One region of the Neptunomonas phycophila genome, then DNA from elsewhere that is predicted to be linked to it. Evidence: predicted binding sites of a transcription regulator. Region 1 holds the regulator's gene; the other holds the start of a gene.

Region 1 (16,229 bases):
AGCAAGCACCCTATACCAGCGCTATACGTTGGAAGGATAGCTATTACGTCGACGACCCAATGATACCGACCTGCCCTTAAAAGCTACCAACGTACCAACCTTATTTTAAACGGTTTTAGTTCACGTCTTATTCAGCGTAAAAAGCTCTACAATACAATCAACTACTACCCACTATAAGAGAGCGGCAATGCTTAATTTTAGCGAGGCAAGCGAACGTAACAAACGGCCGATCTGTCAGCACTTAATACCTTACTTTACGGATGAGATGCAGCTACTTGAGATTGGTAGCGGGTCTGGTCAGCATGCACTGTATATTGCAGATCAGCTCCCTCAGGTATTCTGGCAGCCCAGTGAGCAGCCGCAGTATGTTGAAGCGCTCGCATTAAATCTTGAGCAATATGCTCCTCAAAATATTGCCACACCCATACCACTGGATGTGCGCGAAGAATGGCCAGAGCGAACATTCAATGCCATTTTCTCTGCTAATACGCTGCATATTATGTCGTGGTCGTGTGTGCAGGCTTTTTTTGCTGGAGCTGGGCGCAGCCTAGCGCCTAATGGATACTTGATTGTATATGGGCCATTTCGTTATCAAAATGCTTTCACCTCAATGAGCAATCAAGCATTTGACCAAATGCTTAAGGCTCGTGACCCTAATAGCGGTATTCGTGATTTTGAGGCTATAAATGCCTTAGCCAATGAAGCGGGCTTTATGCTGGTAGCGGATTATGAAATGCCGGCAAACAACCAACTCATTATCTGGCAATACACTGAGCAGGATTAAACAGTGCTAGCGGTTTAAGGCGTCACATATTGCGCACGACGTATGTGACCATCTTCATCAATAGCGACGATCACACATTCTGTTTCCGTGACTTTGCGCAGTGCTCGCCCATCGGGACAACGTCCCCATACCTCAACCCGCAAACGCACTGAGCTCCGTCCCATTTCGATAATATCGGTGTAAAAGCCCAAAATAGTGCCAACCAATACTGGAGAGAAGAAATCCAGCGAGCCAACAGACACGGTTGCTACACGTCCTTCGCTTTCAACGGCCGCACGCATTTCTGCGGCAAGTACCGCTTGAGAGGTAACCCACCCTCCATACACATCACCAAACATATTGGTAGCAGCATGACTGGCCGGAAGCTTTAATGTTAACTCACCTGTGGGCGTTAACTCATCGGAGACATTTTCCGAATCAATATCTGTGTGACTTTCCATTATTGTTCTTGTGTGAACCCCATCAATCTTTGATAGACAAAAGTATCATCTGATTATAAAGCATTCAGTCTAAGACTGAATACGGGCAGATTACAGGGTTATTGTGTTTTTTTATCATTATGCGTTTTAAGGAATAGTTTTCACACTGTCACATTCTTGTCACAAAGACAGCCTATAGTTCGCTCAACATAAAAAATTGATCGTCTAATTCAATAAACTGTTTATCAATAAACAACTGTTTCTTTGGAGCAAGTAATGAAACCTATGAAGAAGTTATTCGCCGCAATCGCCATGACAGCAACCTGCATGTCTGCTTCTGCAGCGGATCTGTTAGATCCGAACTTACCAACTTACACTAAGGCTTCTGGTGTTTCTGGTAACCTATCTAGCGTAGGTTCAGATACTTTGGCTAACTTGATGACGTTGTGGGCTGAAGAATTCAAGCGTATGTACCCTAACGTTAACGTACAAATTCAAGCCGCTGGATCTTCTACTGCACCTCCAGCATTGACTGAAGGCACATCTAACTTCGGTCCAATGTCTCGTAAAATGAAAGACAAAGAAATCGAAGCTTTCGAGAAAAAATACGGTTACAAGCCAACAGCCGTTGCTGTAGCTATCGATGCTTTGGCTGTTTTTGCTAACAAAGACAACCCAATCAAAGGTTTATCCATTCCACAAGTTGACGCTATCTTCTCTTCTACACGCAAGTGTGGCGGCGCTGAAGACATCACTACTTGGGGTCAAGCAGGTGTTGAAGGCTCTCTAGCTGACAAAACTATTCAATTGTTCGGTCGTAACTCAGTATCAGGCACTTACGGTTACTTCAAGTCTAAAGCGTTGTGTAAAGGTGACTTCCGTAACAACGTAAACGAGCAACCAGGTTCTGCATCTGTTGTTCAGTCTGTATCTACTTCTTTGAACGGCCTTGGCTACTCAGGTATCGGTTACAAAACATCATCTGTTCGTGCATTGCCATTGGCTAAGAAAGACGGTGAAGCTTTCGTAGAAGCAACACCTGAAAACGCAGTAAACGGCACGTACCCTCTGTCTCGTTTCTTGTGGGTTTACGTAAACAAGAAGCCTGGCCAAGACCTAACTCCTATGGATGCAGAGTTCTTGAAAATGGTTATGGCAAAAGTGGGTCAAGAAGTTGTAGTTAAAGATGGCTACATCCCACTACCTGCTAAAGTAGTTGAGAAGCAAATGAAAGAGCTAGGCCTATAATTTAGCCTACGCTTCGCTAAGGACAGCGTTCAGGGAGTGCCGTAAGGCACTCCCTTTTCTCGTTACTAAAGCGCTGTAACATAAGTGTCACATAACTCACGTATTCTTGCGCCACTGTTATCGTAGAACCATTAGGTCTCTTCTCATGAGTATAGAAAATACCACGTCGCCACCACAGATTAGCTTTGATACACCCGCCCAGCTTCGTTTACGCAAATTACGTAAACTAAAAGATAAAATGGCCGGTGTAGGTATCGCCTTTGGCGGTATTAGCGTCATTCTCGCTATTTTGCTGATCTTCTTTTATCTGCTGTACGAAGTTGCACCGCTGTTTCAGTCGGCGCATATGGAAAAGTGGCAGCACAATGGACAAACGGTTGAGAACTACGCCTCTCCAGGCGAAGGAAAAACCTTATACCTTGCTATGGAAGAGCAAGCCGAAATTGGCCTGCGCATTACCGCAACACATGCGTACTTTTTTAACACTCTCAACGGCGACATCATTAATGAGTCTGCCTTGCCAGTGCCTGAAGGTGTTGACGTTGTCAGTACCGCTGTTATTTCTGAGCCCCAGCGCCTGTTTGCATTAGGCTTAAGTAATGGTTCTGCGCTGATCATCAAGCACGACTACCGTTCTACCTACCCAGATGGTGTACGCGTGATTACGCCTAGCCTAGAGTACCCATTAGGCGAAGAACCGCTAAGCGTATCTGATCGCCCACTAGCGCTACTAGGGATTGCCTATTCAGGTGATAGCTGGAACATTATTGGTGGTGATGACAAGGGCTTATCGCAAGTCAGCGTAGCCGTAGAAGAAAATATGATGACCGGTGAGGTTGAGCTAGAGTCTGAAAGCTCAACACTACCGGCGTTTAACATTGGTGCACGCAAACTACTATTACTGCCAGATAACCGCTGGTTGATGATTGCCGGCAAAAACAAAATTGCCGTCGTCGATCTACAAGCAGACGGCGGGCCACAAACGGTACAAGTGGCCGAGGCAACCAAAGGAGAAATTACCACATTCAAAATGTTACTCGGTGGTAACGCTTTGCTGGTAGGTGATAACCAAGGTCACATTTCACAATGGTTCCTGGTTCGTGATGAAGCGACTGACTGGATTCTCACGAAGATCCGCTCGTTTGAAAGTGGTTCAGCAGCCATTGATGACATTGCTATCGAGCAACGCCGTAAAGGCTTTGCTGCGATTAATAACGACGGCACATTGCGTCTTTATAATACGACGGCACATCGAAATGCGTTAACCGATAAAGTAGCGGATGGGCAAGTGGATTATATCGCTTATGCCCCACGTTCAAACGCGATGTTAATAGAACAGAACAGCACGTTGGCTTTCTGGGCTATTGAAAACGAGCATCCTGATATTTCATGGTCTGCTCTATGGGAAAAAGTGTGGTACGAAGGCTACGAAGAGCCAGACTATGTATGGCAGTCGTCTGCGGCTAACAACGACTTTGAACCTAAATACAGCTTAATGCCACTCGCATTCGGTACACTAAAGGCGGCCTTCTATGCCATGCTTTTAGGTACGCCACTGGCCATCTGCGGAGCGATATACACAGCGTACTTCATGGTTCCGGCCATGCGCCGTAAAGTAAAACCTTTCATAGAGCTAATGGAAGCTTTACCTACTGTTATTTTAGGCTTCTTGGCTGGTCTATGGTTAGCGCCATTCATGGAACTGCATTTGGCGGGCATCTTCGTCATTCTGATACTCGTACCTATCTCCATAGTTCTCTTTGGGTTTATATGGGCGCAGGTTCCCGACCGCATTCGCTTCCTAATACCAGAGGGTTGGGATGCAGCACTGCTGGTACCCGTTATCATTTTGACCGTTATGCTGAGTTTATCGATCTCCGTACCCGTTGAAGAGCTGTTGTTTGGCGGTGACCTTCGCTTATGGATCAGTAACGAAGCCGGTATACCGTTTGACCAACGTAACGCACTGGTGGTTGGTATCGCCATGGGCTTTGCGGTTATTCCAACAATCTTCTCGATCACAGAAGATGCGATCTTTGCCGTACCTAAGCACCTGAGCTATGGCTCACTTGCCTTAGGCGCTACACCTTGGCAAACGCTAACTCGAGTAATTTTGCCAACGGCAAGCCCGGGTATCTTCTCTGCATTAATGATTGGTATGGGCCGCGCTGTTGGTGAAACCATGATCGTATTAATGGCGACAGGTAATACCCCCATTATGGATATGAACATATTTGAGGGTATGCGTACGCTAGCCGCCAACATCGCGGTTGAGATGCCTGAATCCGAAGTAGGAAGCACACATTTCCGCATTCTTTTCTTAGCTGCGTTTGTACTCTTCCTGTTTACCTTCATGGTTAACACCTTGGCAGAGTTGGTTCGCCAGCGTTTGCGTAAGAAATACGGCTCGCTGTAGCCCCTGATAACTGCGAGCTTAGAGGATAACGAACAATGAAAGTCTCTTTATCAAATTGGACAAAAACCGGGTCACCATGGGTTTGGTTAAACGCCGGTGCCGTGGCCATCTGTATCATTATGGTTGTAGGGCTATTAGGTTTAATTGCCGTACGTGGTTTAAGCCACTTCTGGCCAGCAGATATTCTGCAAGCCACTTATCAACAAGGTGATCAAAAAATCACTCTCGCTGGCGAAGTCGTCGAGGTAGAAGACGTACTGGCCGAGCAGCTGCGTGGTGCGGGTGTCGATGTGCCAGAAGGCCTTGAAACAATGCGTCGCGATTTATTAAAAATCGGTAACCGTGATATCGGCGGTATCGACTTTACTTGGGTATTAGACGCCAACCTGTCGGATCGTCAAAAGCCGGCCATGTTATTCGCGGCAGAACGTCACGAATGGGGCAACTTCTACGGTTACCTGCGCAGTCTAAAACAAGGCGATGAAGTGGTCGGTAGCTACGATGGCTATGACCCAAGCGAAGCCTACTTAACGCTATGGGGCCAGTTTGAGCAAAGCATCGAGCGTGCTATTGAGATTAACGAAGCCATTCTCGAAATTCAAAAAGACGAAATTGGTGCGATCAACTACGAGCTAGAGCGCTTACGTCTTAAACAGCGCTCACTTGAGCTCAAAGGCTCTACCGATGCCGATGCTTTTGCTGACATTAACACTCGCCGTGATGAACTCAACGCCGAATACGAAAATTTACAACAAACATTAATCGATCTTTATGCTCAGGTTAACCGCGATAGCATCCAAGCAGAAACAGCAAGCGGCCAAATGCTAACCATCCCTGTGGCAAAAATCGTACGCGCTTATCGCCCTAATGATATGGGTATCATCGCTAAGTTAGGCCATTATGGCGCTAAACTGTGGGAATTTGTTTCAGCAGAGCCTCGCGAAGCGAACACAGAAGGCGGCATATTCCCAGCGATATTTGGTACTGTCATGATGGTTATTATCATGTCGATCATGGTGACACCTTTTGGTGTAGTCGCGGCTGTATATCTACGCGAATACGCAAAACAAGGCTTTACCACTCGCCTTATTCGTATTGCAGTTAACAACCTAGCGGGCGTACCATCCATCGTATATGGTGTGTTTGGCTTAGGGTTCTTCGTGTATTTCTTGGGCGGTAACATTGATCGCTTGTTTTACCCAGAAGCCCTGCCTTCGCCTACATTTGGTACGGGCGGCCTCATGTGGTCATCAATCACACTCGCTCTACTCACGGTTCCAGTGGTTATTGTGGCAACAGAAGAAGGCCTATCACGCATTCCTCACGCGTTACGCGAAGGATCACTTGCATTGGGAGCTACCAAAGCAGAGACACTATGGAAAGTCGTCTTACCTATGGCCAGCCCTGCGATGATGACCGGTGTAATCCTTGCCATAGCGCGTGCTGCCGGGGAAGTAGCACCTTTGATGTTGGTAGGCGTAGTCAAACTAGCACCGAGCTTACCCTTGGATATGAACTATCCTTTCCTACATTTAGACCAAAAGTTTATGCACTTAGGCTTCCACATTTATGATGTCGGTTTCCAAAGTCCAAACGTAGAAGCGGCTCGTCCGCTGGTATATGCCACCGCCTTCTTGCTGGTGGTCGTGATCGCCCTACTGAACATCAGTGCTGTGCAGATCCGAAACCACCTACGTGAAAAATATAAATCGTTAGAAATGTAACGCTGTAGAACGACTGAATTAAAGGTTTATTGATTATGACTACAAACGCGAAAACTCACCGTATGGATATTTCATCGTTGCAGCGTGACGACCGCCAGCTTTCTTTGGAAAGTGAAACGATTGCCCTCCATGTTAACGACCTACGTCTTAGCTACGGCGAAAAAGAAGCCCTGCACGGCATCAACATGACCATTCCGAAAAAGCGCGTAACAGCCTTCATCGGACCATCCGGTTGCGGTAAATCAACCCTGTTACGCTGTTTTAACCGCATGAACGACCTGGTGGATAGCTGCAACATCACCGGTGAGATAGTGTTAGATAACCAAAATATCTACGACCGCACAGTTGAAGTAGCTGATCTGCGCCGCCGCGTGGGCATGGTGTTTCAAAAACCAAACCCGTTTCCAAAGTCTATCTATGAAAACGTAGCCTATGGTTTACGTATTCAAGGGATTAAAAAGAAGCGTGATATCGACGAAACCGTCGAATGGGCGCTGCGCTCAGCCGCCTTGTGGGATGAGGTAAAGGACCGCCTACACGAAAGCGCATTGGGCATGTCAGGTGGTCAGCAGCAACGTTTGGTTATCGCGCGTACCATCGCGGTAAAACCAGAAGTGTTACTACTAGACGAACCCGCTTCTGCTCTTGACCCTATTTCAACGCTTAAAATTGAAGAACTCATTCACGAGCTTAAGAATGACTTTACCATCGTCATTGTAACGCACAATATGCAACAGGCTGCGCGTGTTTCTGACTATACTGCATTCATGTATATGGGTGATTTAATCGAGTTTGGTGTTACCGATACCCTCTTCACGAACCCCGAGAAGAAGCAAACGGAAGATTACATCACAGGCCGATACGGATAAAACCTACCGCCTACTAACACCATGCAGATATTGACACTAATTGAGGAGTACCATTGTGGAACTCAATAAAGATAGCTACTCAACACACATTTCACAGCAGTTTAATGACGAGCTAGAACTCATCCGTACTGAACTGCTAACCATGGGCGGCATTGTAGAACGACAAGTGCATGATGCCGTAAAAGCCTTGTTAACAGGTGATGCCGAATTAGCTGAAAAGTCACGCCGCGTCGATCGTCAAACCAACGACATGGAATTAATGATCGACGAGCGTTGCACCATGATCATCGCGCGCCGCCAACCCGCTGCCAGCGACCTACGCTTGATCGTTGCCATCTCTAAAGCGGTCAACGACCTTGAGCGCATGGGTGATGAAGCCAGCCGCATCTGCCGACACGCCATCGAGCTAGTAGAAGAAGGCGACTCACAGCGCGGCTACCAAGAAGTCCGTCACATTGGTTCACTCGTTAGCAGCATGGTAAAAGATGTGCTCACCGCCTTTGCCCGCAACGATACAGAACTGGCTTACCACGTCGCCAAACAAGACAAAGCCGTCGACTTGGAATACCGCACGGCTATGCGATCAATCGTCACCTACATGATGGAAGACTCGCGCGCTATCTCCAGCTGCCTGAACGTCATCTGGGTACTGCGTAGCTTAGAGAGAATCGGTGACCACTCGCGCAACATCGCCGAACAGCTCATCTACCTAGTTAGCGGCACAGACGTCCGCCATGCGCCGCTCGCTGAAATGCGCGAAGTTGCTGGCGCAACGGATAAAGACGACGAAGAACCAGCGTAACTTTGCAATTCCAATAGGGCTGCCAACGGCAGCCCTATTCTTATAAATACGTGAAGCCTGCACAAACCCACTTAAGCAACTCAACCTTTTTCCCTTTCTGCCGCTAATTCCAGAACACGCGTTATCAATAAGCGACACAGTCTGGAGATATTCATGAGCGGCTACATCGTATATGGCGACTTAAATTGCCCGTACAGCTATGCGTTATTCGAACGATTAAAAGCAATGGATTTGCTGGATCAGGTCGAGTTTCGTTTGGTAGAGCATGCTCAAGATATAGGCCTATATGGCAATACAGCCGATATCCTCTCAGAGCTGGCGAGTGATGTATTTGCTGTGCGCGGCCATGCGCCAGAAGTACCTATTTCGTTACCTCCAGAGCGACCAGACAGTCGTTTTGCCAATTTATGCGTATTAGCCGCAATGCAAATCGATCGTGAAAAAGCGCTTAATTTTATAGATCTTTTTTATAAAGCCCTTTGGGTTGACGGACAAGATATTGCTAGCCCCACTATTATTTTTGACGCCTTACAAAAAGCGGGGCTACCCACCGAGTTATCTATTGATATCGACTGTGAAGAGCAACTCGATACCTGGCAAGATCAGTGGGCCGCCAGTGGGGTAAGCTCTCGCGTTCCATCAATCGTGGCAGAAGATAAGCGCACGTTAATAGGCTTAGCTGCCCCCGAAGATCTACAAGCGTTTTTTGAGGGCGCGGCGACCGAAATTGAGTATGACTCTCGCGAGTTCTGTAAATATACCGACCATCATACCATCGCTGTATTTGCCCCAAATGGTATCGAAACGGTCTGGAAAACTATCGACGCGTTAAGAGCACGCTACAATATTTTATTACCCGCAACCTTAAGCGATTTAAGAAAGCAGCTTCTAAGCCAAGAACAAACGCCCGATTTATTGTTAATTGATGGTTCTGACGAGTGGCTCCCTACTTTATTAAACTGCCAAAACCTCGTTCAGAAGATCCACCACGGCTTTATACCAACCGCCCTCATCAATGCCGATAATGATGATCAGCAAGAGTTGCAGGCATACACGCATGGCGCATCTGACTTTATTGTTAGAGGCCGAGCAGAAGGTATTATCCGCGCACGCGTAGGCATGATGCTCGAATTAAAGCGCTCTCGTGATTTCTTAGAACGTTCGGCTCGTATCGACGGGCTAACGGGGGTAAATAACCGGCGTGAGTTTGAAAAACTATTAGAAATGGAATGGCGACGTGCTAGTCGCAGCAATCTGCCTTTGTCACTTATTATGGTCGATGTGGATCATTTTAAAGCGTTTAATGACCTCTACGGCCATTTAGCGGGCGATAGCGGCTTACGACGTATTGCCGGTGCTATGGAAAATGCGGTCAACCGCTCACATGACTCTGTCTGCCGTTACGGTGGGGAAGAATTTGCTGTTTTATTACCCGAAACAGACAAAGCCGGAGCAGAGCTCGTAGCGCAACGCATTCGTAAACAGGTACAGGCATTGAGCATTAAACACGAGCGCTCTAGTACCGGGCTAGTTGTTACCGTTAGCCAAGGTATTTGTACCTTAACACCCTCAACAACGTACAGCCCACATGAGCTTGTCGAACGCGCCGATAGCGCGCTTTATAACGCAAAGGACACGGCACGCAACTGCATTGTAGTAGCCGCGTAAGCCCGCAAATAGCATCAATGCATTAGCTTTTTATTTCAGAAAACGATTGTCCATTGGAAGCGACTAAAACCTAGGGCTAGCTTCACGCTACAATCGCGTCTTATCAATCAACAGTAGTCCTTAAACGGCGGGAATAGCTCAATCAGCTTATCCCGTCCTAACGCTTCCAAATGTGCAATATTGCGTTCTGGTATAGCTTCGGGATCATCTATGTGTTTGAGCACCTGCTCCATCTGGCCCTCACGAATAATATGAATCATGGGGTATGGGGAACGGTTGGTCCAATGGCTGAGATCATCCTCTGGCGGCCCTGCAAATAAATAACCAGGATGAAAACTAGCCAGCTGAAAAACGCCTTCAAGGTTTGCTTGGGTCAATAGACGTTGGCATTCATCAAGCAACCCTAGGTATTCATAAAAGTCGGCTACTGCATTGGGAAAGATGACTAACGTAGTAGCGATATCACGTTCATTGGCTTGATTAATAACTAACAACTCGTCAACAAACGCTTCACACGCTAAACGGGTGTCTTCGCTTTCAACTACGGCATAACGCAAGGTCTCTTGTCTCACAACCGGCGCTGCAAAAGGGCATAAGTTAAGTCCAACGACCATAGTATTTACCCAACGACGGGTTAACGCTTCAACGCTGGCAGCTGTATTTTTGTGTGCTTTGTCTGTACTCATACCGCGCATGCTAATCGATTATGTGACGCGCCTCCAGCAACAAACGCTCAAGGCTTGGGATAGCCGACGCTTAAGCGTAGAATACCGTCCTCAGATAAAGGACCTGATTTGTGGATATCCGCGCCAAATTACTTCAAACGCCCTATACCGCCTTCCCGGCACCCGTATGGAAGGAACGTATTCGATTATCAGCCATCGATGCCCCCGCCGTATGGCGGCCGTGGCTAATGGACAGAGGGTCTCTGACACAACATTTGGTGAAAGCCAGCCATCAGCAGTTTTCGGTACAATTACTGAGCCTTGCTTGGCAGTATCCAAGCCTTAGTGAAGCACAAGCTTTGGGAATCCCCCTGCGCCACAAAGCACTCATACGCGAGGTGATACTCAAGGGTCAGAACGAGGCCTGGGTTTTTGCTCGCTCAGTGATCCCGGCCAGTACCCTGACAGGCAGAGAACGACAACTACACTTAATTGGCCAACGCTCACTAGGGTCTGTGCTATTCAGTGATCCAACTATGCGGCGCGGCCCCTTACAAACGACTTCAATCCAGGTAGATTCTCATACATTGTGGGCTAGACGCTCTGTCTTTCGTTTATCGAACAAGCCTTTGCTTGTAGCTGAGGTTTTTCTTCCGGCGCTTGAGCAAGTACACTACAGTCCTTCTCGATATTAGTTTAAGGCCTTTGTCATGTCTCATGTCGCACCTCGCCCTGCACTAACCTTACGTGAGCGTTTAGCCATCTATACCCAGCTTACGCGCTTCAATAAGCCTATTGGGAGCTACTTACTACTCTGGCCAACGCTTTGGGCGTTATGGATTGCGGCCGACGGAGTCCCTCCGCTTAGCTTGCTCATTATTTTTATTGCGGGGGTCTTTATAACGCGCTCAGCTGGCTGCGTGATTAATGATTATGCCGACCGGCATATCGACGGACATGTAAAGCGAACAGCTGAACGCCCCTTAGCTCGCGGGCTAATTAGCAGTAAAGAAGCGCTCATGCTGTTTGCTGGGCTGATGCTGCTCGCTTTTGTACTAGTTTTATTCACTAACCACATGACGATTTGGATGTCTTTTGGCGCATTAGCGTTAGCATCGCTTTATCCCTTTATGAAGCGCCATACCCACCTGCCCCAAGTGGTACTTGGCGCGGCTTTTGGGTGGGCTATCCCTATGGCCTTTACTGCCGTTGACGAGACTTTACCATTGGTTGCTTGGCTGATTTTCTTAGCTAAGCTGCTCTGGACCGTTGCTTACGACACCATGTACGCCATGGTAGATCGGGATGATGATATAAAAATCGGCGTAAAATCGACCGCTATCCTATTCGGCAAACAGGACAAGCGGATCATTGGGCTATTACAGATCGCCACTTTGTTAGTTTTACTATTAGTAGGCACATTAGAAAGCATGACGTGGCCTTACTATGTAGGGATCGTTATAGCCGGCGTGTTTTTTGTTTATCAGCAAAATCTTATTAAGGATAGAGATCGCACTCGGTGCTTTAACGCCTTTCTGAATAACCATTACGCCGAGTTAGCGGTCTTTGTTGGGATTGTCGTACACTTTATGACAAATTAGTGGCCAGCTGTAACATTTTTGTCATAATAAAATACTGTAATACTCGCGACTTATTACAAGCGTAGAGGCTTAGACATGTCTACAAGCAAACAAGTGCTAATCGTCGATGATGAGGCGCCCATCCGCGAAATGATCGCGGTTGCACTCGAAATGGCAGGTTATGAGTGTATTGAAGCAGAAAATGCTAACGATGCTCACGCGATCGTGATTGATCGACAACCTGATATGATTTTGTTGGATTGGATGATGCCCAACATCAGCGGCATTGAATTAGCCCGCCGCTTACGCAAAGATGAAACAACTGCCGATATCCCCATTATCATGCTGACGGCCAAAGGCGAAGAAGAAAACAAAGTACAGGGCTTAGAAGCGGGTGTAGATGACTATATCACCAAGCCATTTTCTCCTCGCGAACTGGTAGCTCGATTAAAAGCTGTTTTACGCCGTGCTACGCCTAAAGGCATTGAAGAGCCAGTGACGGTTGAAGGCTTAACGCTTGACCCTATCTCGCACCGTGTAACTGCCGAGGGCAAAGCCATCGATTTAGGGCCGACTGAATTCCGATTATTGCAATTCTTTATGACCCATCAAGATCGTGCCTACTCCCGCGGCCAATTGTTGGATATGGTTTGGGGCGGCAATGTGTATGTTGAGGAACGGACAGTAGATGTTCACATTCGTCGCTTACGCAAAGCGTTAGGCAATGAACATGACCACCTAGTACAAACGGTACGAGGAACTGGGTATCGTTTTTCGACACAAGTAGCCTAAACACGAGTTGTATCCCCTATGCAGAGAGTCCCCCAAGCCGCCGTAGGCAGTTTATTTTTATTTGTCGCTGTATCTGCAACGGTAGGCTTATTCATAGGCTCTGTTAGCTGGGGAATGGTTGCTGGGTTAGGGCTTTGGATTTTTCTACAACTACGCCAAATAGGAAGGCTGCAAACCTGGTTGCATAAATATGATTCTGAGGTTCCCGAAGCCGAGGGTATATGGGGCGACATCTTTGATGACTTAGCACGAATTAAAAAGCGTCACCATAAGCAACGTAGTGATCTAAAAGAGATCATCAAACGCTTTCAACGCTCTTCAGCAGCACTACCCGATGCCGTTGTTATTATTGATAAGCATAATAATTTAGAGTGGTGGAACCGCGCTGCAGAACGCTTATTAGGCTTTAAACATGTGTCTGACCGTGGAATGCCGGTTATGAACTTGTTGCGTGATCCTCGCTTTATACGTTATTACCACAAACGTAAATATGACGACCCTCTGCAGCTACCTAGCCCTGTCCTCAACGACACTACCTTACAGTTCCAAATAAAAGAGTTTGGTGCTAGCGACCGACTGTTAGTAGCCCGTGATATCACTCGTTTGGTGCGTTTGGAACATACCCGACAAGACTTTGTGGCCAACGCTTCTCACGAGCTACGCACGCCATTAACGGTCATTCGAGGTTATCTGGAGACTTTTTTAGACCAGGACCTCCCCAAACCTATGCAGCGTGCTCTGACACAAATGCAGGCCCAATCAAGCCGCATGGAAGGCCTAGTCTCTGATTTATTGTTACTTTCTCGTCTTGAGTCTAGCCAGCATATTAACGATGAAGTCCCTATCAACATTCATCAGATGCTTATCACTATCCACCATGATGCAGAAGTGATCTCACTCGATAAGCAACATCAGGTAACGTTAGATGTCGACACCGAGTTTGATCTGTTGGGTCAGCCACAAGAACTCCATAGTGTATTCTCGAACCTCGTCTTCAACGCTGTGCGGTACACACCAGAAAATGGCTTGATTAGTATTAAATGGTTTGTCGATGAGCAAGGCGGGCATTTTTCGGTTACTGATAATGGTATTGGTATCGACTCCATCCACCTACCACGTTTAACGGAACGGTTTTATCGCGTCGATGAAGGCCGCTCTACCGCCACCGGCGGCACGGGGCTAGGATTAGCCATCGTGAAGCATGCGTTATACCGTCACGGAGCTCAATTAACCATTGAGAGTCAGCTAGGGAAAGGCAGTACTTTTAACTGCCACTTCCCCCCTGACATGCTGTATTCAACTCAATCTCGTATAGCCCAGCAAAAAAGTGCGACCTGAGCGGGTCTATTCACACACCAGCCACCGCTCGTTCGACGTGTTCCTCAACCCAATATAAAGTTGCCCCTATCACAGCGGCAGGCATAACAATCAGGTTTAAAATAGGAATCATAGTGCCAAACTGCACAACGGCACCAAAACTGATAGAGGTGAGACGCCGCTCGGCTAAGAGCTGAGTCATTTTTTTAAAAGTCACCTTATTATTATCCATCGGGTAATCGCAATACTGGATCGACATCATCCATGCCCCAAACAAAAACCATAAAAATGGAGCAATAATGTTTAAAACAGGGATGAAACTAAACACGATGAGCAAGAACAAGCGCGGCAAATAGTACATCATCTTAGCTAACTCACGCCCTAATGCACGTGGGATCATTTTTACAAACTCGCCCCAGCCTTCATCCGTGACTTCGCGCCCTCGACGCAGTTGCTCAATCTTTTCGGATAGAAAACCGTTAAATGGCGCAGCAATAAGATTGGCGACTATCGAAAAGCCATAATACACCACGACAAGCACCAGCAATGCGAAGAGCGGCCAAAGCAACCAATCCAAAAATGAAAGCCACTCAGGCAGATACGAAAGCCAGTAGTCGACCCATACATCAAACTGATCCATCAGCAGCCAAATAGCACCTGTAAACAACAATATGTTAATGATCAGTGGTATTAATACGTATTGCCGGATACCGGGCTCAGGCAGCATGCTAAAGCCTCTAAATAAGTACCCAACCCCTTTAACTGGATTACCCTTCATTTACTCTCCTTAGTTAACCCATTACAGCATCACAAACAATGTTACACGAATCACAACCGCCACTATCATCATGGCTAACCCAATACGGTTAACTTTATTTTCAAGTGGATTAAAAACGATTGTAGGTTGCCAAAATTGCAAAATCGATTTTACATCTTTGGTTCGCCCAGCATACATACCAAGCGATATAAGAAAAACGATCAGACCACCCCAGAATAGAATCGGTTCAAGAACAGCTAAGAAATACATCATGGCTCCTTACATTAAGCACAGATAATAAGATGGCAACACTGTAATGCGCGCCAGCTAGCCTATCAGAATTGATTTGTTGAGGCTGCACAGCTAGGCTCATCTTACATGCCACTTTGGCCGCATACGATCCTTTTATCGTCTGTCATTACGTTAAATAATAAGAGGTTACTCATGAAAGCTATCCGCCTTGACCAGTTCAGCGAAGTCGACACATTTGCGACACATCTCACTGTACAAGAGGTTCCAGAGCCCGCTCTAGAAGCCGGTGAAGTGCTGATCCGAACACTGGCCGCAGGCGTTAACCCTATCGACTACAAAACCTGCAGTGGGGGCGGAGCTTCTGCCTTTATCGGTGACTTGCCCTTCATTCCCGGATGGGAGTTTGCCGGTGAAGTTATCGCATGCGGCAGCGATGTAACCGGGTTTGATTCTGGCGATGCTGTTGTCGGCTTTATTCGCTTTCCTGAACGCGCAGGGTGTTATGCCGAGCGCATAGCGGCACCTGCCGACCAAATAGCCCGTTTACCCAAAGGCGTAGCACCAATCACCGCAGCAGGAGCCGCGTTAGCAGGCTTAACAGCGTGGCAGGCGCTCTTTGATAAGGGTAACTTGCAACCACAACAGCGCGTACTGGTGATGGCCGCTGCAGGCGGTGTAGGTCACCTAGCCGTTCAATTAGCCAAATGGAAAGGCGCGCATGTTGTAGGTACTGCGTCACCGGCTAACCATGACCATTTACTGGCTTTAGGGTGTGATCAGGCCATTGATTACCGTGACGAATCAGCCCTTGAAGCGCAGGCACCGTTCGATCTCATTATTGACGGAGTTGGAGGTAAAACGGGTATTAAAGCCATTGCGTTGCTCGCCGCCACAGGCACATTAATCACGTTACCCTCTGTGACAAAAGATCAGGTC
Region 2 (16,229 bases), on a different contig from region 1:
CATGACCGCGCAACGAAGAGACTTATCCGACCCCGAAGTTATCAACACCTTTGCGCAGCAAGTACAAGACAACGTCCACCTTGATTACTTGTATGTCCTCACCGTGGCAGACATTAATGCAACCAATCACACTTTGTGGAATAGCTGGCGCGCAACGTTGCTACGCCAACTTTACATGGAAACCAAGCGCGCATTACGCCGTGGTTTAGAAAACCCGGGCAACAAAGAAGATCGTATCGAACAAGTGCAACACGAAGCACTGATGATCTTAAAGCGCTCTGGCATACCAGAAACGGATGTACAGGAATTTTGGCAAACCATGGGAGATGACTATTTCCTGCGCGAGGACGCTAAAAATATTGCCTGGCACACGCAATCAATATTAGAGCATGAGCCTAGCGACCTGCCCTTGGTGCTTATCCAGAAGACATCATATCGAGTTTACGAAGGCGCCACAGAAATTTTCATTTACAGTAAAGACATCAACAATCTCTTTGCAGCTACTGTTGCGACGTTAGACCAGCTTTCTCTTAGCATCCAAGATGCTCGAATCATTGTGACCGATGACAGCAAGACACTTAACACCTACACCGTGTTAACCGAAGATAACGAGCCGCTCTCCGAGAATCCCGACTATATAAATAGTATTCGTGATCGTTTAATAGAAGAACTAGACGATCCAGAAGACTATCCAGACATTATACATCGTCGTATTCCGCGCCAAATGAAGTTGTTTGCCGCCCCTACGACCGTCAACCTCAGTAATGACCCTAATACCCAACAGACAGTAATGGAAGTACGCTCCCCAGACCGACCGGGGCTGCTGGCACGGATTGGTAAAATTTTCTCCGAACTCGACATTTCCGTGCGCAAGGCAAAAATTACAAGCATAGGTGAGCGCGTAGAAGACGTATTTTTTCTTACCGATATTGATGGTGAACCGATTAGCGACCCAGCCGTCTGCATTGAGCTGCAAACTCGCGTTTGTCGCGAACTCGACCAACACATCAATGCACAATAAAAACGAAAAGGTATAAAACAATGGACAAAGCAACACAAACCGAACTTGAAGCCGCCGCATTTCGTCGTTTGGTCGCACATTTAGACAGCCGCAAAGATGTGCAAAACATCGATCTCATGAACTTAGCAGGCTTTTGTCGCAACTGCCTTTCAAAGTGGTATAAAGCCGAAGCCCAAGAGCGCGGTATCGACATGGATTACGAAGCCGCTCGCGAAATAATTTATGGTGAGCCCTACGCCGACTGGAAAGACAAGTACCAACAAGAAGCAACCGCTGAACAGCTTGCTGCTTTCAATAACAAGTAACACTGTTTATTGGGAAGACACCCACGCTTGCTGCAGCTGGTTCATATCCACTTCAAGCGTGGTTGCATAAGTATCGTCTTGGATCGGATAACTTTTAATGACACGCGCTCCACGAACAATACCCGCCACTGCCGTCTTGAATGAATCATTCTGAATCACCATATCCTGCACTGTTGTTGTCCCAAAGACATACTGCCCATGCACAACACCAACCAATTCTTGGTACGCTCGTAATTTAGAAGCTCGCATAGCAACAACCACTTTCTGCTGACGCGTAGCGCCTGGCTGAAGACTGATGGGCGCGTAGCCTGTTGCTTGCACATAATGAGGCTTCAGAGGAGGCCCTGCATCAACAAAATGAGCTTGAGGCAGCTCATCAACCACCTGTTTTGCCGTCACTTTAATCGTGTCACAGCCGCTCAAACCAAAGGCTAAAAACACGACACATAACAGTCCATACTTGCTCATTCGTTCAACCTCATTGGACCTGATCCGTTCTCTATAATATAACCATTCGCTATTGCACGCACAGGATCAAAGCCCGGCAACGCCCCTTCTAGGCGGCCGTTAGGGATATGCGTTTGCGCCGAAGCCAAAACCTGACGAGTGGTTGTATCTAGAATCCGTGCATTGATCACCACACCATCCGCATATTTGGCATAAGTACCAGTCAACACAAAATAAATTTTATAGCGATCGCGCAACGCCGACATGTTCTGCTTGGACACAGGAGACTTAGCGGTAGTAGCCAAGCTCACAGCGCGGTAGTCAACTAGATTATAACCACGCTGCTGCATAGGAAAGATAAAGTTTTCAGATAAACGCTCACCCATTAGATCATCGGCAACACTGCGGCGTAACGATGAAAAAGGTAACACCGCAATAGGAAAACGTTTTACCCGGTTTAAGGTTAAACCATGCACCAATTGCTGAGCCATCTGTCCCACAGCTTCGCTGACTGGATCGCTGCCTTGGTACGCCTCATCGACCACCGCATAATCCGAGGGCGTCGTTAGCGACTGGTTACGTGAAACTTGATCTACAATAGCCTGACTCGCTTGTGGGCTTATATGAGTAACAGACACGTCCACTGGCTGTCGGGAGCTACAGCCGGATAGTAGTAACGCACAAATAATATAAAGGTATTTACTCATACCAGCACCTACAGGTTTAATTTCAATAAGGTAGCGCACTTCGTTATATGCTATTAATGTAACTTCATTTACAAGCCGAAACATAAATACATACAGTTTCACACTATATATCGGTCAGGACAGCCTCATGTTGAGATCTTTTACCGCTTTTTTTACGTTTGCAATGTCGCTCTTTGCTTTTTCATGCACGTTATTCTCCACCCACAGCGTCGCCCAAGACACAATGGCACACCCAAGCTCGCCCCAGAAAACAATGGTTGAGGCGGTAGGCCAAGGGCTAGTAATTGACGGCAACATAAGCCAAGCACGCGAGATAGCCATGAGCGATGCAAAACAACAAGCCTCCCTCCAAGCTTCTGCCTATATTAGTACCACACAGCAGTTAGAGAATGGGATTTTAGAAATCGACAACATGCGTATTTCTACGCTAAGTACTCTAAGAAACATAGAGATCATCGATGAAAAGTTACGCGGCAATACCTTATTCGTTCGTATCAAAGCCGAAGTAGATACCGATACTGCTTGCCTAAATGGCAGTAGCGGTAATAGCTTTAGAAAAAGTGTCGCGTTTGCGGCCTTCCCTCTGGCGCACCCCAATCAAGCAAACTTAGGGCAACTATCCGGCATTTCATCCGGCCTTAGCACAGCATTGGCTAACCGGTTACGACTAGAAAGCAGTGTTTATCCACTAAACGCGAGCCAGTTACAGCTATTTAGCAATCTAAACACCGCCTCGACACAGCAACTGGATAACGGCGTTCTCACAACGCTAATGAGCAATGCACAACAGCTCGACACTCAATACATTGTTTCTGGCGTGATCCGAGACCTGTCAATGAATGACCCTTCCGTCATGACAGAAAGCAACTGGCTGAAGGATACCTACAACAAGCTCGACTACAAAAGCGATAAGCACCTACGACACTTTAGTATCGACCTGTTCATCCACGACGGCTTTAGTGGCTCATTACTCGAACAACAACATTATGCAACAGCCGGGAAATGGCCTTTAGACTCAAGCAAGCGCACTGGCTTTGCAACGCCAGCGTTTAACGACACCGACTACGGCCAGAAAATAAACGCTCTACTAGATGAGATAAGCCGAGATCTTGTGCAATCCTTACGCTGTTTGCCCTTTTCTTCCCGTATCACTCAGGTTGACAACAACCAAGTCTGGATTAACTCAGGTTTGAACAGCGGTTTAAGCCGAGGAGACAAGCTTACTGTTTACCGTAAGAATATGTTTTTTAACCAAACTGGGCAGTCAACCACTGAACTTATCAACACAAATTTGACTCTCACGCTTGATGATATTCAGCCAACATCAGCCCGAGGTCGCATAGACGGCTCTGTTTCAGAGCATAATATCCAGCCTCAAGACATCGTGATGTTCTGGTAGCGGTTTACTTCGGCTTCTGTGGCTCTATAATCATCGCCTACATTTTTTATTGTCATCGCTATTGCCTGCGGGCCAAGGAATTACCATGCAACACGAGCTGTTTAATCAGTTAGAAAATAAAATCGAAAATCTAATCGAAGAAGTGGAATTGCTGCGCATGGAAGTCACAGAACTGCGCGAAGCTAAAGAGTCGTTAGAAACAGAAAAACAAGGCACACAGGAAAACCTGCAACGCCTGCTTAAGAAGTTTGACGTTCTAGACGCCGCCGAGTAAAAATCTGACGCCTGAACGGTTTTCAAAATAGCGGTTATTAACTCTCACGTTAATAACCGCTTGTACATTCTACCCCTGAGCACCACGGATATTAATTTCTACGCGACGGTTCATCGCTCTACCCGCTTCCGTTGCATTATCCGCCACCGGATATCGCTCGCCATAACCATGTGTGCTAATTCTCGTTGCTTTAATACCACCACCGGCTAAATAATTAGCTACGCTCGCTGCACGCTTTTCAGACAATGTTTGGTTATATTCGAAAGATCCAGAGCTATCGGTAAAGCCATCTACGCTCAACGCGGTTTCATTAAACTTCTGCAACACTTTAATTACAGAATTTAAAACAGGTTGAAAATCACTCGCTAATGCAAAGGAGTTAGTCGCAAACGTGATATGACCCGGCATGATTAGTCGAATCTCATCACCTACACGCTCAACACCCACGCCGGTGCCGTCTAGCTCTTGGCGTAACTGCATTTCCTGCTGATCCATGTAGTAGCCAATACCGCCACCCGTACTGCCGCCTACCAGTGCGCCAATCACGGCACCTTTACCACGGTCTTTTTTACTTGATACCGCCGCACCCAGCACAGCCCCGGCAACAGCGCCTATTCCTGCGCCTTTGGTAGCATTACTCGTTTTCTCTTCACGCGTATATGGATCTAGCGTCGTACAGCCCGTGACCAATGTGGCAGCAGCTAAAGCAAATGCAATTTTTTTCATGAAACCTCCGATCAGTATTTTTATCAACGTGTATTCATGACAAACAGCGGTTAAGGCTCGCTGACTCAATTGAGTTCAGCATATTCCAAAAAAGGGGCAACCTTAAATACCTAGAATAAGTCTATCAGGAGTATTTTTATTCATCACGTATTAAATAAGTGACGCTTTTGACACTAAAATATCAATTAAGGTTCAGGGAAACACTGCTATTCTCTGGTCAGCTTTACTATGTGCCGATACAATATGCGGTCTATTGTTAACTATTAGTTATGTATAAGACTCAGCCGAGGACTTTTCTTTGTCACATTTACCCCTCATCGTCGGTTTCGGTGGTGTAAACCCCGCTGGTCGTAGCTCATTTCATCATGCCTACCGCCGTCTGATTCTTGATCACCTAGACGCGAAGAGCAAACAAGAAACGCTACTCAGCCTTGCCACACTTATGGGTTTGGCCCACTACGAATCCGGAAGCTACACCAACGCTGACGGTGACGTTCAGCCGCTTGAGACTTTATTAGATACTTTATTACAACAAATATTGGACCACACGCTGATTCGCCGAATAGAGCCGGCAAGCTTCAATGTAGATCAAGTGATGTTTAATAAAGCCGCGACACTCAAAAACGATGGCGAAATTCACTTTGTACTCAAAAAACGCCAATTGCCTCAACATATTCCTCCTAACTGGACATTGAGCCAGTTGAACGCTACTGAGGTCAGCGTCGCTGTTGTCGGGGACATTGAAGCTATTTTACCTGACGTCAAAACGGCACAGGTTCAATCAGCTGGCCAACTTCCCAGTGGTTTTAAGCCCGATGCTCTGTATCAATCGCGCAACCACCCTCGCAACTTGCAAATGACAGTCTTCTCCGCCTCTGACGCTTTAATGTCGACCGGCATTCCTTTTGACGAGGTAATGCGACATGTCGCTCCGGATCAAGTGGCGGTTTATGCAAGCAACTCGATTGGTCAGTTAGATGATCTAGGTTTTGGAGGCTTAACCAAGTATCCCGCCTTAGGTAAGCGTACATCGTCCAAGCAGATGCCATTAGGTTATGCCCAAATGCCAGCGGACTTTGTTAATGCGTACATGCTAGGCAACGTAGGCTCAACCGGTGGCGCTCTCGGTGCCTGTGCGACTTTCCTGTACAATCTACGCAACGCTGTAGAAGATATTCGTAGCGGTAAGCGTAAAGTGGTTCTAGTGGGCGGAAGCGATGCGCCAGTGATTCCAGAAGTCATTGAAGGCTTCAGAGCAATGGGCGCACTGGCAGAAGATAAAGACCTACTAGCGCTTGACCACCTAAACCAACTTAGCGATGCCGATTACCGAAAAGCTTGTCGTCCTTTTGCTAACAACTGCGGCTTTACCATTGGCGAGTCCAGCCAATTTATTATGCTAATGAGCGATGACCTTGCAATCGAACTCGGCGCTGACATCTATGGCGTTGTACCCGATGTTTTTGTGAACGCCGATGGCCACAAAAAATCGATTTCAGCGCCAGGTATAGGCAACTATGTCACCTTAGGAAAGGCGGCCTCTCTCATTAAAACATTGCTAGGCGAAGAGTCTCTCCAACAGCGTTCTTATGTGCAAGCACATGGAACTAGCACCCCTCAGAACCGGGTGACAGAATCACATGTTATAAACGAAACCGCTAAAGCGTTTGGTATTAATAAGTGGCCGGTCACTGCTATTAAGTGCTTCTTAGGACACTCGCAAGGTACAGCTGGCGGTGACCAGCTTACGTTATCACTGGGCACCTGGTCTTATGGGTACATTCCCGGCATAACAACCACTACAGCAATTGCCGATGATGTCTATCAAAGTAACTTAGCCTTGTTAACCGAGCACACTTACGTTGGCAAAGAAGGCATGGATAGTGTCATTTTAAACTCCAAAGGCTTTGGCGGTAATAATGCCAGCGCTCCGGTTATTGCCCCACACATTGCAGAACAATGGTTAGCTAACAAGTATGACAGCGAGACCATAGCTCAGTGGAAAACAAAACGTGAGAAAACGCGCGAACGAGCAAGCGAGTACGACCTAGCGGCCATGCGCGGTGAATCACGCCCCATCTACCTTTACGATAATAATGTACTGACGGGCTATGATCTCGACATCAGCGCCACTCAAATTAAGCTACCGGGCTATGCGCATGCCATAGACTTAACTCTGGATAACCCGTTTGGGGACTTCACCGACAAAAAATAGATCCTGGTTTAGACCCCAGGTGCATTTTAGACGGTACGCGTGTTAGTTAAAGCTCCTTAGGGAGCTTTTTTATTGCGTTGATACCCAAGGTACGCTTCACATTAGCCGTGGTAAAACGCGCTATATCATCGACTGACTGTCCCCTGAGCTGTGCTAGTTGCTGCGCCACCTTAACTAGCTGAGCCGGTGTATTACGTTGACCTTGATAGCCCGACAAAGGCATATCAGGAGAGTCTGTTTCCAGCACGATACAGATATCAGGAAGCGCCGCTGCCATTTTGCGTACTTTATTGGCACGCGGGTAAGTTATGCTGCCTCCTAACCCCAAACAAAAGCCTAGTTCAATATAGCGTTCGGCCTGCTGCACACTGCCGGTAAAGGCATGAACAATACCGCCACCACTAAACCGATAATCATGTAGCAGCTTAGTCATTTCGTCATGCGCCTTACGCACATGAAGAATAACCGGCAATTGATACTGACAAGCAAGCGATAATTGAGCCAAAAAAAGATCAACTTGCGCGGCTTTATTCGTCTCAGGAAGGTAAAAGTCCAGCCCAATCTCTCCCACAGCACACACGTTTTGCTTCACAAGCAAGGCTTCTAATTGATCAAGATGCGCCGGTTCATGCTCATCCATAAAATACGGATGCAGCCCTAAAGCGAACGAGAAGGTGGTTGTTTGGCGAGCGAGGGAAACAAGAGATTCAAACCGTGCGGCTGTTGTGCCAGGTATGATGAAATGATGGATACCTAAAGCCGCACACTCGTTGACGATTAAGTCTCGATCAGCATCAAAATCGGAAAAGTCTAAATGACAGTGGCTATCGATTAACATGCCTACTGCCATTTAGACCTCCTTGAGCGTATATAAGCTTAGAAATTAGTGCTCACGCGTAGCGCGGAATTGAATATCAGGCCAACGCTCTTGCGTCAGACTTAAATTTACACGGGTTGGCGCTAGATATGTCAGCAAACCGCCCCCATCAACCGATAAGTTCTCGTAACCTTTTTTACGGAAGTCTTCAATCATACGGTTATCGTCACACTCAACCCAGCGGGCCGTTTGAACAGATACAGGCTCGTACATACAGTCAACCTTATACTCATCCTGCAAACGGAACATAACTACTTCAAACTGCAACTGACCAACCGCCCCTAAGACCAAATCATTGTTCTTGAGCGGCTGAAATAACTGTACAGCGCCCTCTTCCGACAATTGCTGTAAACCTTTTTGCAATTGCTTCATCTTCAGGGGATCTTTAGGGCGCACACGACGGAACATTTCCGGCGCAAAGTGCGGAATCCCCGTAAATTTAAGATCTTCGCCCTCAGTGAACGTATCACCAATCTGGATGGTACCGTGGTTATGCAAACCGATAATATCGCCAGACCAAGCCTCTTCGACGTTTTCACGATCGCCTGCAAGGAAGGTAACCGCGTCAGCGATCTTCACCTCTTTCCCCACACGGGTATGCTTCATTTTCATACCGCGGCTGTATTTGCCTGAGCACACACGCATGAATGCAATACGGTCACGGTGTTTTGGGTCCATGTTGGCTTGGATTTTAAAAATAAAGCCCGAGAACTTCTCTTCATCAGCCTCTACTTCACGTGTTACCGTGGCACGGGCGATAGGCGCCGGTGCCCACTTAACAAAGTCGTCCAGCATTTCACGTACACCAAAGTTGCCTAAGGCCGTACCAAAGAACACGGGCGTTTGTTTTCCTGCCAAAAATGCATCGACATCAAACTCGTGAGTAGCGCCTTTAACTAGCTCTATTTCTTCAACAAAATCTTCATAGCTATCGCCGAGCAAAGCACGCGCCTCATCCGAATCTAACCCCTGAATACGTACATCTTCAGGAACGACAGCGTTCTGACCCGCCTTATACACATGGATAGTATCCGTGTAGAGGTTATAAACCCCTTTGAAGAAGGTACTCATCCCGATAGGCCAGTTAATAGGCGCGGCCTCGATTTTCAACACTTCTTCAATCTCATCGAACAGGTCAATTGGATCGCGGATATCACGGTCCATTTTGTTCACAAATGAGAAAATAGGTGTATCGCGCAAACGACATACGTCCATCAGCTTAATTGTGCGTTCCTCGACACCTTTCGCACCATCCACCACCATCAACGCTGAGTCTACAGCGGTTAACGTACGGTAAGTATCTTCCGAGAAATCTTCGTGTCCCGGTGTGTCCAACAGGTTTACTACACGCTCATTCCAATGAAACTGCATAACCGAAGATGTTATGGATATCCCCCGGTCTTGCTCCATCGTCATCCAGTCTGACGTTGCATGACGATCACTTTTTTTACCTTTAACTGTGCCGGCTTTTTGAATCAAGTTGCCCAGCAACAAGAGCTTTTCAGTAATCGTCGTTTTACCCGCATCGGGGTGAGAAATAATCGCAAACGTGCGGCGCTTCGCCACTTCGCGCTGGACTTGGGAGTTTGACATGGATTTAGTATCTTCTCGTTAAACGCGGATTTGTAACACTATCGAGGATAAGCTGTTTGGCCACTCACAGCACAAATCTGCCTGTTAATCATAATTGGCGGCTATTTTCGCTGATCTAGCGTTTATACACAATCAATGGTTAATAATCAGCTACCATTTACTCTCAACAATTGCTCTGCCTTCGGCCCGTTCGAAACGGATTCTCCAATCACTGTTGATAAACTGACTTACGGCCCTATCTCGAATTTATCCACGCCACAGAAGTAAGTTGCCTAAACCCACTTTAGGGTTGTAACCCAAATGGCTTACGCGTGGCTCTCCTTAAATGACCCCACCATTGGCCCGCAACACTTGTCCATTGACCCAGCCACTATCTGGATTCGCCAAAAAAGAGACGACTGACGCAATATCATCTGGCGTTCCAATCCGTTCAAGCGGGCTCATTTTCGCCATACGTTCAACGAGTTCTTCAGGTTTACCTTTTAAGAAGAGCTCCGTAGCCGTAGGCCCGGGCGCAACAGCATTGACTGTAATGTTTTTACCACGCATCTCCTTCGCCATAATGGCCGTTAGTGTTTCAACCGCTGCTTTCGTTGCCGCATAAACACCGTAGTTTTCAAGTTTGAGGCCGACAACACTGCTCGAAAAGTTAATCACTCTTCCACCCTTGTTAAGCCTTGTTGAGGCCTCACGCATGGTGTTGATTGTCCCCTTGAGATTAATATCTATTTGTTTGTCTACGTGTTGAATATCAGCTTTGGCAAGTGGCTTAAGCCCCATTACCCCGGCATTATTCACCAACACATCGACTTTACCTAATGTGGACTCGACATGATCAAACATCGCTTGCACCAACACTGCATCTGACACATCGGCTTGATAAGGTAAGGCTATACCGCCTGATTGAGTAATGTGGTTAACGACTTCCTTTGCGGCATCTTCTCTGCCCGCATAATTCACTACTACCGCAAAACCATCTTTCGCTAGGCGTTTAGCGATGCTTGCGCCGATTCCGCGCGATGCACCAGTGACTAACGCTACTTTATTAGACATTGACATATTTCCTCCTCAATTATCACTCTTGAAAAACATCGCATTAAAAGTAACACTTTTTTAATATCGAATAATCAGCCAATATTCGACAACACCATCCGAATTTTGAGAACAATCATGGACAGAATCGACGCTATGCGCGTATTCACTAGAGTACTGGAAAGGCAAAGTTTTACGCAGGCAGCCGAGGACTTGAATCTAGCCCGCTCAACGGTGACAGATGCGGTAAAGAGGCTCGAACACAGAATCGGAGTTATGCTGCTTGAGCGAACAACAAGACAAGTCACTCCAACAGTAGATGGCGAAGCATTCTACCAACGGTGTTTATCAATAATTCAAGAAGTAGAAGATGCCGAAACTGCTTTTTCGGCCGTCAAACCCAAAGGCACCTTACGAGTCGATGTTCATGGAACGCTAGCTCGCCATTTTCTCATATCTAAGCTACCCCAATTTTTATCTGAATACCCCGACATCGAACTGTATATGAGCGAAGGAGACAGAATTTCTGATGTGATTCGTGAAGGAATAGATTGCGCCATTCGAGTTGGGAACGTAAAAGCAGAAGACCTCGTGTCAAAAAAAATCACCCTTTTAGATGAAGTAACCGTCGCTTCGCCTGAATATTTAGCAAAATTTGGTACCCCAACAAACGTGGAGGACTTGAGAAAACATCGAATGATAGGCTTTAGAGCCACAGGAAGCAGTATGCCTTTACCTCTAGAATTTGTCATAGATGGCAAAGTTCACAACGTTTCCCCTAAAGTTTCGATGGTAGTCAATGCAGCCGAAACACTTGTAGCTGCCGCAAAAGAAGGACTAGGGATAATCCAAGTTCCGCGTTATCACATTAAACAGGATCTAGCATCAGGCGCTTTAGCCAGCATATTAGATTCAACCCCTCCAACCCCCTCTCCAGTATCCATTCTTTATCCGCGAAACAGAAAATATTCACCTAGAGTTAAAGTTTTTATAGAGTGGTTAGACGTCGCTTTCGGTATAAGTCATCCATCAACGCTTGGCTAAAACCGACTACCAGCAAAACCGCAGGTACCCTAACACAATATGGGGCACCTGCAGCTTCTAGTGGCTGCTCATTACCCTTTAGGTGACCAAGCAAACTTTTCGAATACCTTATCAACGGGTGTTTCAGCTAAGTGGTTGGTGTAGTTACTCATTACTTTTTGAGATAACCCCAAAATGATCTCTAAAATTTGGCGGTTGCCGTAACCTGCATCGTAGAAGTTCTGAATTTCTTCTTCACTTAAATGACCACGGTTGCGCGTCAAAGCTAACGTGGTGTCATGAAGCGCCTGCAGTTTTGGTGTTGGCATCGGTTCACGGTTACGCAATGCTTCGGTTAGCGCAGGATCTACCTTCATCATGTTGGCTATACCGGTGTGCGCAGGAACACAATACGTGCACTCATGCTCAACATTAATAGTCTGCCACACGACCGTGAGCTCCTCTGCATCAAACGACGAATCCATAAACAACTTATGAACTACTTGATAAGCTTCTAGCAAGCTAGGTGATTCGGCCATAACACCGTGCAAACCGGGCACTCGACCGTTAGCTTTAAACGATTTTTCTACAAACTCTTTACTGTCTTCTGGCGCTGATTCGAGCGTATGGATAGTGAACTTACTCATTACAAATCTCCTGTTCGTGTACGTATTACATTGAGAAATCAGGTTATCCCAACGAAGTGAAGAGACTATAAATCACAATGAACGATCGTTCAACACATATTTGAACGATCGATCAAATATGTGTTGACGCGATCTTTTTTCAACCACGGCCACATTGAAAACAGGGGATTTTTTGAGACTTACTCGACAAACAGCCAGAGTGATTGCTCGCCGAGGACCAAATAGGCTATTTGATTAATGGAATGGGTAGTGTGAAAAGATATCTTCGATCATGTGCTCAAGAGGCGCTTCACTCTGATGAATTTTGGCATAGGTCCTAAGCCCTGCTATCTGTACTTGAATACAGCGCGCTAGTTCTTGTGGGTCTTTATCCGGTGCCAATTCACCTGCTGCTTTAGCGCGAGTCAGTACGGCCGCAAATGCCGCTTCCATACGCTTAAGAGACTCTTTAGCCGCATCTAATAACTCTTGATGCTCAGACGTTAATTCCGCCACGGTTTTAGCCAGCATGCACATGCCGTTTGGGGCACTGCATTGGGATTCAATGACTATGTTTTTCATAAAGAGCTTTAGACCGCTTAAAGGTGAAGCAGCCTGCTGTTCACAGTCTTGCAAGTTAGCCAAACCAATCTCGGTATAACGCGCCAACGCTTCCTTAAAGAGTGCTTCTTTACTACCAAAAGCGGCATAAATACTGCCGGGGCGCATATCGACCACGTCTTGTAAATTACGCATAGAGGTCGCATGGAAGCCTTTTTCCCAATACAGATCTTTCGCTTTATCGATAACCTGCTGGCGATCAAATTTTGCCGTCTTACTCATCAGACACTCGTATACTTGTATTAACTTTCTAGCAATTTTATATTGAGCGGTCGTTCAAATCTAGTTATATTGAATAAGCTACCTGTACAAATATAAGAACTGACATCGAGATGCATCGAGAGGCCAGCATGAAAACAACGCTAGCTTTTGACGTTTACGGTACTTTAATCGATACACAAGGTGTTTTAACACAACTACAGGCTTGGGTCTGTCGCTCCGAAGCCTCTATTTTTGATCCATGGGGTCAAGCCCCCACAGAAACGATAGCCGATTTATTGGGCCTCACCGCCCTGTTTGATCGACAACAATAAATACCCATTCACCTAAACCCTTTTTAGCAAGCTATTAAGGGTAAAAACTACTTCGCTGTTAAAGACAGTTGTGGACGGTTAACGACGCACTCCCAATCGCTAGTCACTACCATCAGTACAATGCACTTACTGCCTGCTATGCTCATTTCAAGCGTCGATGTGTCCAGCTGACTAAAAATAAACAAAGTTTTTTAAACAAATACCGCCTCTGCTAGATCTACTGATTTGTTTAAAACAGAAAGTCTCCCTTCCTCTTTTTCCTTTTATTTCAAAGGCTCAGGTTTTAAGACCTTTAATTTACGGCCGGGCACTGCCCAATACCTACAAAATGCATTGCATTTGATCATCGGGATTATCACAAATCTGTCATGTTTGAATCATAAGCTACGCACATCACTGGCACATACCCAGTAACTAAGACAGTTTTATGAGGAGAAGATCGTGAGTTTCAGTAAATTTTTGAAGAAATCTGCCACTGTTATTTGTGCAGCAGGTGTTGTGCTTTCTTTCCAAGCCAGTGCCGATGTCAAATTGATTGGGTCGGGCGCGAGCTTCCCATTCCCACTGTATTCAAAGTGGTTTAAAGACTTTAGTAAAGAAACCGATGGCGTGCGTATCGATTACCAAGCCAAAGGTAGTGGTGCGGGTATTCAAGACTTCATTAACGGAACTGTCGACTTTGCCGCTAGTGACGCAGCCATGAAAGATAAAGAAATAGAGCAGGTAAAGGACGGTGCTGTTCTACTGCCAATGACGGCGGGTGAAGTTGTTCTGGCTTATAACTTAGAAGGCGTTGCCGAGCTTAAACTACCACGTAATGTTTACCCTGAAATTTTTGCAGGCAACATCACTATGTGGAACGACCCTGCTATCGCAGCAGCCAACCCTGGTGTAGAACTACCAAACGAAGCCATTACAGTCGTCGTACGCTCGGACTCTTCTGGTACCACCTATGTTTTTACAGGCCACTTATCAGAAATCAACAGCCACTTTAAAGACAAGATTGGTCAAGCAAAATCTCCACAATGGCCAAATAGCGCTAAGTTCGTAAAAGCGCCTAAAAATGATGGTATTACTGCAACTATCAAACAAACACCTGGAGCTATTGGTTATATTGAGTACGGCTACGCTAAGCTCACCAACGCCAAAACTGCCATGCTAGAAAACAAAGCGGGTCACTTTGTCGCTCCGGGTTCGGAATCAGGTGCTGCTGCATTGGCTAGTGCTGAATTTCCTACTGGTAACCTGCCAAACAGTGATGTTCCCAACCTAATTGCTTGGGTCAATGACCCTGCTGGTGAGGAAGCCTACCCAATTGCCTCTTTCACATGGTTACTGCTTTACAAAAACCAAGATGACGAAAAAGCAAAAGTGTTACGTGACCTTATTGAATACTGCTTAACAGAAGGCCAAAAAAGCGCTGATGCATTGGGCTATATCCCATTACCAGAGAACGTTATCGCCAAAGTACGTGAAGCGGCAAAACTGGTTCAATAATAACCCGACTGCTCACAACAAGCCCAAACGGATTACCCATTCTTGTTCGAGCTTGGAAGCGTAGTGAACAAACACCTCTGGTACGACGAAACGTACCAGAGGTATTAGTAAGACGGATGAGGTATTCTCAATGTCGCAAAACCCTTTCGCACATTTGGCTAATGCCAGCCCCATATCAGCACCCCCTTCAAGCGCCGATTACACAGCCGATAGATTGTTCCGTAGCATCGCCATATCCAGCGCATCTTTAATTGTTATTTTAGTCGCTTTCATTTTATGGCAAATAGGTGGGGAAGCTGTTCCAGCCTTTAAACTACATGGTTTTGGTTTTGTAACAGGCACACAGTGGAACACTAACACCGGAACCTTTGGTGTTCTTCCAGAAATTTGGGGCACATTGTATAGCTCCTTCCTTGCTTTAATTATGGGCGGCTTACTCGGTGTAGCAATTGCCATATTCTTAACGCAAGACTTTATTCACGCCCGTTTTGCGGTTGTTTTCAGAACAATAGTCGAGCTATTAGCGGCAATTCCATCGGTGGTTTATGGCTTGTGGGGTATTTATGTTCTGATCCCAATGCTACGTCCCATAGCCGATTGGTTACACGAACACTTTGGCTTTTTACCGTTTTTTAGCACCGACCTAAGTGGACCTGGCTTAGCACCTGCTTCACTGGTCTTAGCCATTATGATTTTGCCGACTGTCGCGGCTATTTCCGTCGACTCTTTTCGTCGCATTCCTTACAAAGTTAAAGAGGCTGCCTACGGAATGGGCACCACAAAGTGGGAAGCTATTCTCAAGGTCATGTTGCCTACGGCATCTTCCGGCATTTTAGCCGCCTTAGTATTAGGTTTTGGTCGTGCATTAGGCGAAACCATGGCCTTGGCGATGTTAATTGGCAACAGTAACCAAATTAGCTTATCGCTTTTCTCTCCGGCGAATACTCTGGCCTCATTACTCGCGTCAAACTTCCCAGAAGCCGGTGGTATCGAAGTAGAAGCGCTGATGTATGCCGCTATGGTTCTACTAGCCATTACCTTCATCGTTAACGTGATTGGACTCGCCATCCAGCAATACACCGTTCGTAAGTTTGAGGGCAAAAAATGAAAGATGTAGATTTAAAAGCGCCCAGCATAGCTCCAACTTTACCGACACTTGAGCGCGAAATGTTTGAGCCGCGTGCGCTTAAGAATGGGTTATTGACGGGATTAACTTGGTTTGCGGCAATCGTGGCAAGTGTACCGTTATTCTCGGTTATCTTTATGCTCATCATGGAAGGTGGCTCGCGGCTGGACTGGGAAGCACTTACTGAACTGCCACCTACCGCATTCG

What was found. Region 1 encodes PhoB, which activates phosphate uptake and scavenging genes when phosphate is short. Its sites were predicted from a motif close to TGTCATANNNNTGTCANA; they were not measured.
Region 2: pstS (phosphate ABC transporter substrate-binding protein PstS) is a predicted target of PhoB. The motif match lies at 13,753-13,770, and genes of this name have one in related genera.

The regions. Positions count from the first base shown of each region.
Region 1 is NZ_MRCI01000003.1:202,398-218,626, reverse strand. Features, by position in the region: gene BS617_RS16515 (hypothetical protein) at 1-80, shown strand, start outside; gene BS617_RS16510 (DUF938 domain-containing protein) at 188-784, shown strand; gene BS617_RS16505 (acyl-CoA thioesterase) at 799-1,224, opposite strand; gene BS617_RS16500 (PstS family phosphate ABC transporter substrate-binding protein) at 1,480-2,451, shown strand; gene BS617_RS16495 (ABC transporter permease subunit) at 2,597-4,867, shown strand; gene pstA (phosphate ABC transporter permease PstA) at 4,903-6,591, shown strand; gene pstB (phosphate ABC transporter ATP-binding protein PstB) at 6,627-7,460, shown strand; gene phoU (phosphate signaling complex protein PhoU) at 7,516-8,262, shown strand; gene BS617_RS16475 (diguanylate cyclase domain-containing protein) at 8,416-9,930, shown strand; gene BS617_RS16470 (DUF1415 domain-containing protein) at 10,038-10,616, opposite strand; gene BS617_RS16465 (chorismate--pyruvate lyase family protein) at 10,727-11,290, shown strand; gene ubiA (4-hydroxybenzoate octaprenyltransferase) at 11,306-12,196, shown strand; gene phoB (phosphate regulon transcriptional regulator PhoB) at 12,272-12,967, shown strand; gene phoR (phosphate regulon sensor histidine kinase PhoR) at 12,986-14,305, shown strand; gene cysZ (sulfate transporter CysZ) at 14,316-15,062, opposite strand; gene BS617_RS16440 (hypothetical protein) at 15,084-15,314, opposite strand; gene BS617_RS16435 (NADP-dependent oxidoreductase) at 15,486-16,229, shown strand, end outside.
Region 2 is NZ_MRCI01000001.1:344,080-360,308, reverse strand. Features, by position in the region: gene BS617_RS01650 ([protein-PII] uridylyltransferase) at 1-1,021, shown strand, start outside; gene BS617_RS01645 (DUF1244 domain-containing protein) at 1,042-1,326, shown strand; gene BS617_RS01640 (LPP20 family lipoprotein) at 1,333-1,794, opposite strand; gene BS617_RS01635 (FlgO family outer membrane protein) at 1,791-2,480, opposite strand; gene BS617_RS01630 (flagellar assembly protein T N-terminal domain-containing protein) at 2,608-3,879, shown strand; gene zapB (cell division protein ZapB) at 3,965-4,153, shown strand; gene BS617_RS01620 (YiaD family glycine zipper/OmpA-like lipoprotein) at 4,223-4,879, opposite strand; gene BS617_RS01615 (beta-ketoacyl synthase) at 5,178-7,094, shown strand; gene BS617_RS01610 (TatD family hydrolase) at 7,141-7,944, opposite strand; gene BS617_RS01605 (peptide chain release factor 3) at 7,978-9,564, opposite strand; gene BS617_RS01600 (SDR family oxidoreductase) at 9,886-10,617, opposite strand; gene BS617_RS01595 (LysR family transcriptional regulator) at 10,735-11,640, shown strand; gene BS617_RS01590 (carboxymuconolactone decarboxylase family protein) at 11,712-12,266, opposite strand; gene BS617_RS01585 (TetR/AcrR family transcriptional regulator) at 12,501-13,088, opposite strand; gene BS617_RS18320 (hypothetical protein) at 13,217-13,399, shown strand; gene pstS (phosphate ABC transporter substrate-binding protein PstS) at 13,841-14,896, shown strand; gene pstC (phosphate ABC transporter permease subunit PstC) at 15,027-16,004, shown strand; gene pstA (phosphate ABC transporter permease PstA) at 16,001-16,229, shown strand, end outside.